3 regions of the Bradyrhizobium sp. USDA 4516 genome follow, and region 3 is predicted to be linked to each of the others. Evidence: predicted binding sites of a transcription regulator. Region 3 holds the regulator's gene; each other region holds the start of a gene.

Region 1 (3,206 bases), 660 kb from region 3:
CAGAACGGATCGAACTCCTGGAACTGGGCCTTGTTCGGGTTGTAGTAGTGCGCGGCGGCGTAATGCACGTCGGCGGTCAGCCACACCGTGTTGACGATTCCCGCGGTCTTGATGAAACGCAGGATGTCGGCGATTTCGAGCTCGCGGCCGCGCGCCGGGCCATCGACCTGCGCAAAGGCTTCCGAGCCCTTCTTGTTGGCGGCATCGTCATAGACGATCAGCGAGAGCGGCATGTCGGAGGCGATCACCTTCCAGGTGGCGCGCGAGTTGAGCAGCGCGCGCTTCAGCCAGGCCATCTGGTCCGGGCCGATGAAATAGGCGTCGGGGCCGTACTGCTCCTGCAGGTTCGGGCCGTTGGGGCCGCGATAGCTGCGCTCATCGAGCATGAAGACGTCGAGATGCGGACCGTAGCTCAGCGTGCGATAGACGCGGCCCGGCTCGACGATGCTCTCGCGCATCGGATACATCTCGTGGAAGGCCTTTGCCGCGCGCGCCGCGAGCACGGTGATGTCGCGCTCCTTGTAGGCCGCCGGCAGCTGTTTCGACAGCGACCAATTGTTGGTCACCTCGTGATCGTCCCACTGCACGAAGATCGGCACCTCGGCATTGAAGGCGCGGACGTTGTTGTCGAGGAAGTTATACTTGTGGGCGGCCCGGTATTCGTCGAGCGTCTCGGCCACCTTCGCCTTCTCGGGTATAGTGACGTTCTTCCAGATCTTGCCGTCGGGAAGCTTCACCTCGGACGGGATCACGCCGTCGGCGTAGATCGTGTCGCCGGAGTGCAGAAGGAAATCCGGAGCGTGCTTCTTCATCGCGGCGAAGGTGATCATGCCGCCGTCGTCGGGATTGATGCCCCAGCCCTGGCCGGCGACATCGCCGCCCCACACGAAGAAGACGTCGCGGCGGTCGCTCGGCGCGGTGCGGAAGCGTCCGACCACCGGCTCGCCGACGATGTCGATATGGGCGAGGTCGCGGAAGCGGACGCGGTAGAAGATGTCCTGGCCGGAGGGCAGGTTCTCCAGCAGCATCTTGGCGGTGAAGTCGCTCTCGGGCAGCGCCGTGATCGGCGGCAGTGTATGGGCGTCCTTGAACGATTCAGTGGTCGCGACCTCGACCATCATCTGCGCCGGCCGGTCCGCACGCGCCCACACCACGCCGCCGTCGACGCCGACATCGCCGGACTGCACGCCATGGGTGATCACGGGACGGTCGGCGGCGCGCGACAGATAGGGCATCGCAATCACGCCGGCGCCGGCCGCAGCCGCCGTGGAGAGAAAGCGTCGGCGGGTGAGATTTCGCGAGAACCGGATCGTCATGGGGAGCCTCCTCAGGTCACAGCGACAATGCGCCGCAGGCGCGCCAAGACCTAGAAAAATTCCATGACGGAGAGATTACAGCGGCGGGAGTGCGGGACGTAAGGGAAGCGCATCTGTCAGGCTCCCTCTCCCGAGTGCGGGGGAGGCAAGGGGGATTTGCGGATAAAGATTGGCGGCGCCCCTACGCCGTGCCCGCCGCCCTGAACTGTGTCGCAGCCCGTTGCAAATTCTGCGGCATGCTGAACAACAGCGCCTTGCGGTCGGCGACGGCGTTATGAAGCTGCTCGAGCGCGATGTTGAACGCGGTCAGCGTGCCTTCCTCGATCGCGCCGTGCTCGAAGCAGTCCAGCGTGTGGCGCAGGATGTCGTCGGCCTCCGCCTGCATCTGGTCGAGTTCCTCGATCGAATCGCTGTGCCGCGCGGCTTTCAGCATCTCCAGCAGGCGTTCGCGCTGCGAGGTGTTGGTGTTGCGCTCGTCCTGCTTGAGATAGCCGGCGAACCACGCACCGGCCGAGCCCATCGCCGAGAACGCCATCAGACTCCACCAGATGTAGTCGCTGTAGCGGTCGAGGAAGGTTTTTTCCTCGCCGTCGACAAACGCGGCGGCGCCCGGATGCACCGGAATGGTGGCATCCTTGTCGGTGTCCGGCGTCTCGATCTTGGCGGCGAGCGGGAAATCGGTCTTGAGCGACTGCCGGATCGCGAACAATTGCCGCGTGAATGCCGCGACCGTCGAGTCCGACAGGCCCTTCCGCGCAACGATGTGGTGCGAGAAGCTGATCGTCTTCACCTCATCATCGGGCCGGTCAGCGGAGCCGAGCGAGCCGGCGGGGATTTCCGCGGCCTCATAGGCCGGATGGTTCTGCGCGATCGCCTCGGAGGCGTCGATCGCAAGGAAGCTGGGCTCGCCGCCGTCGCGGACCGACGCCGTGATCGCATCGATCGTGATCTTGCTGTTGGCCGGGCCGACGGCGAGATAGGCGTCGGCCTTGAGGTTCTTGATCGCTTCCGCCGCCTCATTGGCCGGGAATTGAACGATCTCGACCTTCATCGGGTCGACGCCGTATTGCGTCAGGATCAGCTTCAGCAGATTGACATTGGCCGGGGTGCGGCCGACGACGCCGATCTTGCGGCCGGCAAGCTGCGCGATCTTGGTGATCCGCGCGGATTTCCGAACCTTGCCCTTGGCGGGCGGAACCCACATCACCACGACATTCTTGCGCAGGGTCGCGACCGCCTGGGCATTCTTTGGCACCTCGAGATCGCCGCGGATGATGGCGAGATCGGCCTTGCTGTCGGCCAGCGTCTGGGCGCTGGCAGTGGCGCCCTCGGTCTGCACCGGCCTCAGCTTGACCTGGGTGTTCTGCTGGTTGTTGAAGGCCTGCGCCAGCGCCTGCACGACCTTGACGTCATCGCTGTTGGCAGGACCGACCGCGATCCGCAGCGTCACCGGACGCACGGCGAAATAATAGCCGGCCAGCAACGTGCCGATGATGGCCAGCGCGCCCGCGATCAAAACGAACATCAGCCGCCGCTTTGCCGAACGCAGCGGCTTGGGCGACATGCTGGCGGAGCCGTCTGTCATCGATCTCGCAAACAATCGTCGGGGCTCAATCTCGCAAAACTACCAACGCGCAAACATCCTCTATGTGTAGCAAATTACTGAACGGACAGATGTTACAACTCCGTCATGGTTACCAGCGGCGATAGGACGCGATTTCGGCCTTAATTTGGGCGTGGATCCCATCCCGGAGGCCGGTTGTTAGGCTAAAGTCGGCGTCAAACGGGAGGGTTACCATGGTCGAACGGCTGTCAGCGGAAGCAAAGAAGGCCGCCCTTTGGGAACTGGCCGGCTGGTCGGAGATGTCCGGTCGCGAGGCGATCGCCAAG
Region 2 (3,206 bases), 3.7 Mb from region 3:
TGCAATCGCCGTAACGAATAGGCGCGCTCCAACTGAGGTCAAGGGTTTGGATAGCATGTGTCGCAACACCCTTATAGCTTTCTGGCTGGTCGGTCGCCGAGCTTTTGCTTTCAAGATGTTCTTTCAACATAGCGTACGCCTCCTTCTAGCCCGCGAATTGCGAGCAACCTCTGGTTTAAAGGGAGGGCGCAAAAGGACCAGTGAGCTGCCTCACAATCTACAATCGCGATTTAGTGATCCTCCCCGTAAGCGTGGGGCAATCGCATATGGCCGTTTGAGGCGATCGGAGTTCCCACAAACTCGTCATGCCCGGGCTTGTCCCGGGCATCCACGTCTTCGTTTCCACGCGAAGAAAAGACGTGGATGGCCGGGACAAGCCCGGCCATGACGGCGCGGAAGAATCCGTTCATTCCATATGCGATTACCCTGCCCGTAAGCGGGGGAGGACAGAGCGTGCTCGTGCCCAGAATCAATATCGTCCCGGCACGTACATCTCCTGCGGGATCGGGCCGCGGTGATAGTCCGGGTTGCGCACCCGCGGCGGCAGCACCACCGGCTGGTGGGTGACCGCCTGATAGGGGATCTGGCTCAAGAGATGCGAGATGCAGTTGAGCCGGGCGCGCTTCTTGTCGACTGCATCGACGATCCACCACGGCGAGTCCTGCAGGTGCGTGCGTTCCAGCATCGTTTCCTTGGCCTTGGTGTAGAGCTCCCAGCGGGTCCGCGCCTCGACGTCCATCGGGCTCAGCTTCCACTGCTTCAGCGGATCCTGGATCCGCATCGAGAAGCGGAACGCCTGTTCCTCGTCGGTGATCGAGAACCAGTATTTCAGGAGGACGGTGCCGGAGCGGATCAGCATGCGCTCGAATTCCGGCACCGAGTTGAAGAATTCCTCATACTGCTCGTCGCTGCAGAACCCCATCACCTTCTCGACGCCGGCGCGGTTGTACCAGCTGCGGTCGAACAGCACGATCTCGCCGCCGGCCGGCAGATGCGAGACATAGCGCTGGAAGTACCATTGCGTGCGCTCGCGCTCGTTCGGCGCCGGCAGCGCCGCGATCCGGCAGACCCGCGGGTTGAGCCGCTGGGTGATGCGCTTGATCACGCCGCCCTTGCCGGCGGAATCGCGGCCCTCGAACAGCACGACGACCTTCTTCTTCTCGTGCTGCACCCAGTCCTGCAGCTTGACCAGTTCGCCCTGCAGCCGCAGCAATTCGCGGAAATAGAACTTGCGGTCGATCGACGGCCTGCCGGCGGCGCCGTCATGGTCGAGCTCGTCGAGCCTCATGTCGTCGAGCTCGAGCTCGAGTTCCTCGTCGAGGCTGTCGGCCATCTCCTGATGGATGCGGGCGCGCAAGGCTTCATCCCGCAAGGCTTCGTCCCGCAAGGCTTCATCCCGGGAGGCTTCGTCGGTGAGGGCTGAGGTCGTCATGAAGGTCCGTCTTTCAGTGTGTTAGATGGATCGGACGGCAGCATTGACGGGCGATGTTACCCCTCTATGACAATGCCGTGACCGCTGTTTCACGCCGCCGGGCGGACTGTGCTAACAAGCCGACAAAACCAAAAAGGGAGATGTGCCGATGATTTCGCTCACGCCAAAAGACGTCCTGCCGGAGGACGGCACCGCCGGCACGCTGGTCGGGCGGGTCTGGTTGCCGCAGGCCGGCGGGCCCGCCGTCGTCGCGGTGCGGGCAGACGGTGTGTTCGATGTCACGGCGCGGTTCCCGACGGTGAGCGCGCTCTGCGAGGAAAGCGATCCCGCGGCCGCGCTGCGTGCCACGGGCGGCGAGCGGATCGGCGATTTCGAGGCGATCCTCGCCAACACCCCGCCCGACGGCCGCGACAAGGCCAGGCCGCACCTGCTGGCGCCGGTCGATCTCCAGGTGCTGAAGGCCGCCGGCGTCACCTTCGCGATCTCGATGCTGGAGCGCGTGATCGAGGAGCGGGCGCGCGGCAATCCGTCCTCGGCGGACGCGATCCGCAAGGAAGTGGTGCGCCTGGTCGGCGACGATCTCTCCAAGCTGAAGCCCGGCTCCGAGCAGGCGGTGAAACTGAAGCAGGTGCTGATCGATCAGAATGCCTGGAGCCAGTATCTCGAGGTCGGCATCGGTCCCGACGCCGAAGTGTTCACCAAGGCGCCGACGCTGTCCTCGGTCGGATCAGGCATGGATGCCGGGCTGCATCCGAAGTCGACCTGGAATAATCCGGAGCCGGAGGTCGTGCTTGTTGTCTCCGCCGCCGGCAAGATCGTCGGCGCCGCGCTGGGCAACGACGTCAATCTGCGCGACTTCGAGGGGCGCTCGGCGCTGTTGCTGTCGAAGGCCAAGGACAACAACGCTTCCTGCGCGATCGGCCCGCTGCTCCGGCTATTCGACCAGACCTTCTCGCTCGACGATGTCAGGAAGATGGATGTCGGCCTGACCGTGACTGGCGCAGACGGCTTCGTGCTCGAGGGCCATTCCTCGATCAGCAAGATCAGCCGCGACCCGACCGATCTGGTCGCCCAGACCATCGGCCCCGTGCATCAATATCCTGATGGATTTGCGCTGTTCCTCGGAACGATGTTCGCGCCGGTCAAGGATCGCGATGCCAAGGGCGAGGGTTTTACCCACAAGCGCGACGACATCGTGACCATCGCCGCGCCGCAGCTCGGCAAGCTGGTCAACCGGATGCGCAATAGCGACGAATGCGAGCCCTGGACCTTCGGCGTCGGTGCGCTGATGAAGAACCTCGCACAGCGCAAGGTGCTGTGAGGATCAGGACGGGGCGGCGAGTCCACTACCTCGGCCACTTCGTCGGCCGTGTGCGGCCTGTCGCGTGGCGGCAGGTCGGCGCCGAGTTGCGCCGACAATCCGGCGACGTTCAGCCGCCTCTCGCAGCGCGTTGAACGACGACGATGGTGACTGTGCCGAAGCGTCGGCGTTGTCGAACATGTTCAGAAACCTGCGCGGCAGATCGACCGTGTGGCGCAACTTGAGCGCGCTAAAACACGCGGAATTTGCCGCTTTTTCCTAGCTTTATGTGAACCAGTTCATCCTCGTTCGCGCCGGTCCGCTCCAGCATATCGGCTCGACGCGAACAGAAGGAGTCGCGGACATGAGCGAGCAGCCATCAAACGGAATGCCGGATTGGCTCACCACCGATATGCTGGTCATTGCCGTCTCACTGGCCATCATCGTGATTGGGATATGGATCGCGCCGTAGCC
Region 3 (3,206 bases):
CAAGCTCGACCTCAACTTGCTGCGCGCGCGGGTCGGCATGGTGTTCCAGAAGCCGACGCCGTTCCCGATGACGATCTACGAGAACATCGCCTTCGGCATCCGCCTCTATGAGAAGATCTCGAAGTCCGAGATGGACGACCGGGTCGAGAAGGCGCTGCGCGGCGGCGCGCTGTGGAACGAGGTCAAGGACAAGCTGAACGCCTCCGGCCTGTCGCTCTCCGGCGGCCAGCAGCAGCGCCTGTGCATCGCGCGCACCGTGGCGGTGCGCCCCGAGGTGATCCTGTTCGACGAGCCGTGCTCGGCGCTCGACCCGATCTCGACCGCCAAGGTCGAGGAGCTGATCCAGGAACTCTCCGAGGACTACACGATCGCGATCGTCACCCACAACATGCAGCAGGCGGCGCGCGTCTCCGACAAGACCGCCTTCATGTATCTCGGCGAGCTGATCGAGTTCGACGACACCAACAAGATCTTCACCTCACCGAGCGATCGGCGCACCCAGGACTACATCACCGGCCGGTTCGGTTGACCGGCGCATGATCCGGAAAAGTGGAAACCGGTTTTCCGATCAGGTCATGCTAAAATTCAGGACACGAAACCATGATCCCCGGGATCATGGTTGAGGGAGACAAGCGATGGCTTCTGAACATACCGCCAAGGCATTCGACAGCGACCTGCAGGAGTTGACCCGCCTGGTCGCCGAGATGGGCGGCCTGGTCGAACGAATGATTACCGAGTCGGTCGACGCGCTGATCCGTCGCGACGTCGCGCTCGGCAAGCGCGTGGTCGCCGCCGACATCGAGATCGACAATCTACAGCGCAACATCGAAGAGCGCGCGGTGCTGACGATCGCGCGCCGCCAGCCGATGGCGATCGACCTGCGTGAGATCGTCAGCGCGATGCGCGTCGCCACCGATCTCGAGCGGATCGGCGACCTCGCCAAGAACATGGGCAAGCGCGTCGCGGCGCTGGAGAGCGATTTCCAGCCGCTGAAGTTGATCCGCGGCCTCGAGCACATGACCGACCTCGTGCTGTCGCAGGTCAAGTCGGTGCTCGACGCCTATGCCGCGCACGACCTGCCGGCGGCGATGAACGTCTGGAAGGGCGACGAGGAGGTCGATGCGATCTGCACCTCGCTGTTCCGCGAACTGCTCACCTACATGATGGAAGATCCGCGCAACATCTCGTTCTGCATCCATCTGATGTTCTGCGCCAAGAACATCGAGCGGATCGGCGATCACGCCACCAATATCGCCGAGACCGTGTTCTACATGATCGAGGGCCAGCAGATCACCGACAAGCGCCCGAAGGGCGACATGACCACTTTTGCCACCACGGTGCCGGGCAACTGAGGCATGATCGGCAAGCACGGAACCGGCAAGAGCGAAACTGGACGATCCTCGCGACAAATCGTTTCCGCGGGGACTATGCTCAAGGAAGTAAGCGTTTCGGTTTGCGTCCGGGCAACGGATCACCACAGAGAAAGAACTTAAACCGATGAGCGCACGCATTCTGGTAGTCGAAGACGAGGAAGCGCTGACGACGCTATTGCGCTACAATCTCGATGCGGAAGGCTACGATGTCGAGACGGTGGGGCGCGGCGACGATGCGGATACAAGGCTGAAGGAGCGCGTTCCCGACCTCGTGGTGCTGGACTGGATGCTGCCGGGCCTGTCCGGCATCGAACTGTGCCGCCGCCTGCGGGCGCGGCCCGAGACCAAGCAGCTTCCGATCATTATGCTGACCGCGCGCGGCGAGGAAAGCGAGCGCGTGCGCGGGCTTGCCACCGGCGCCGACGATTACATCGTCAAGCCGTTCTCGGTGCCGGAGCTGCTGGCGCGGGTGAAGGGCCTCTTGCGCCGCGCCAGCCCGGAGCGGCTTGCGACCGTGCTGACCTACGGCGACATCGAGCTCGACCGCGAGAAGCGCCGCGTGGCGCGCTCGGGCCGTCCGATCGATCTCGGGCCGACCGAGTATCGCCTGCTCGAATTCTTCCTCGAGCATCCCGGCCGCGTGTTCAGCCGCGAGCAATTGCTCGACAGCGTCTGGGGCCGCGACATCTACATCGATGAGCGCACCGTCGACGTGCATATCGGCCGCCTGCGCAAGCTGCTCAATCCGGGCCGCGAGCAGGATCCGATCCGCACTGTGCGCGGCGCCGGCTACGCGCTCGACGACCGCTTTGCCAAGGCCGAGCCGCAGCCGTAACGGCCATGCGGCATTCATAAACCGCAACACGGCGTCGTCCCGGCGAAAGCCGGGACCCATACGCCGCGGCCAGCGCAATCGGCACGCGGCCAGACGGCTTTCTAACAACACCCATTCGTGGTTATGGGTCCCGGCCTGCGCCGGGACGAGGCCGGTGATGTAGCGGTAGCCCGGATGGAGCCGACGGGTCGCGCGAACGAGCGCCCCGTTGGCTCCATCCGGGCTGCGTCACACAAAAAAATCCCCGCTTTCGCGGGGATTTGTCTTTGAGGTCTTCCGTCGTTTTCCCGAGTGCTCACTTGATCTGCGGTTTCGCCGACGGCCGGCGGCGATCGGCGGCGGGCTGGTAGGCGACGCGCGAGTGATGCGCGCAATAGGGCAGGCCGCCGAGCGCTTTGCCGCCGCAGAAGAAGAATTCCGGGCTCGAGGGATCGCCGACCGGCCAGTGACAGGTGGCCTCGTTGAGCTCGAGCAGCGACAGCCGCTGGCTCATCGGCACCACATTGTCGTAGGAGATCGGATCGGGCTCCATCTCGGCCTCGAAGGCGTGCGCCAGCGCGGTGTTGCCGCGCGAGACCGGGCGCGCCACCCGCATCATGTGCTGGGCGGGGCGGGCCTTGCGCTGCCGCGGCGCGGCCGTGGAGGGTGCCTTGGCGCGGCCGGAGAGGCCGAGCCGATGCACTTTGCCGATCACGGCGTTTCGCGTCACATTGCCAAGTTCCGCCGCGATCTGGCTGGCCGACAGGCCGGACTCCCAGAGCTTCTTCAGCTGCTCGACGCGATCGTCGGACCAGGTCAATACAGTCATCGCATTCTTCCCTTCGCGTAGCGCCGGCCAATCATTGGAGCGGCGCTGCGAGCCAATCTGGACAAATATCCCTGCGGCCAGAATCCCTTAGCCCTCGCCGGGCACGGTGTTGCGCCCGAACGTTTACGCGAGACACAAAGGCTACTTAGAGGGTCCAGTACCGCCGCACGAGATGTCGTACCCGACAGGC

Evidence for each region. Region 3 encodes PhoB, which activates phosphate uptake and scavenging genes when phosphate is short. Its sites were predicted from a motif close to TGTCATNNANCTGTCAT; they were not measured.
Region 1: ACVI1L_RS12845 (alkaline phosphatase D family protein) is a predicted target of PhoB. The motif match lies at 1,380-1,396, and genes of this name have one in related genera.
Region 2: ppk2 (polyphosphate kinase 2) is a predicted target of PhoB. The motif match lies at 1,488-1,504, and genes of this name have one in related genera.

What each region holds. Positions count from the first base shown of each region.
Region 1 is NZ_JBSRXT010000001.1:2,798,701-2,801,906, reverse strand. It holds gene ACVI1L_RS12845 (alkaline phosphatase D family protein) at 1-1,316, opposite strand, end outside; gene ACVI1L_RS12840 (TAXI family TRAP transporter solute-binding subunit) at 1,498-2,901, opposite strand; gene ACVI1L_RS12835 (4a-hydroxytetrahydrobiopterin dehydratase) at 3,114-3,206, shown strand, end outside.
Region 2 is NZ_JBSRXT010000001.1:5,821,483-5,824,688, forward strand. It holds gene ACVI1L_RS26525 (DUF6294 family protein) at 1-130, opposite strand, end outside; gene ppk2 (polyphosphate kinase 2) at 470-1,333, opposite strand; gene ACVI1L_RS26535 (fumarylacetoacetate hydrolase family protein) at 1,581-2,753, shown strand.
Region 3 is NZ_JBSRXT010000001.1:2,135,058-2,138,263, reverse strand. It holds gene pstB (phosphate ABC transporter ATP-binding protein PstB) at 1-529, shown strand, start outside; gene phoU (phosphate signaling complex protein PhoU) at 636-1,352, shown strand; gene phoB (phosphate regulon transcriptional regulator PhoB) at 1,498-2,208, shown strand; gene ACVI1L_RS09960 (GcrA family cell cycle regulator) at 2,504-3,016, opposite strand.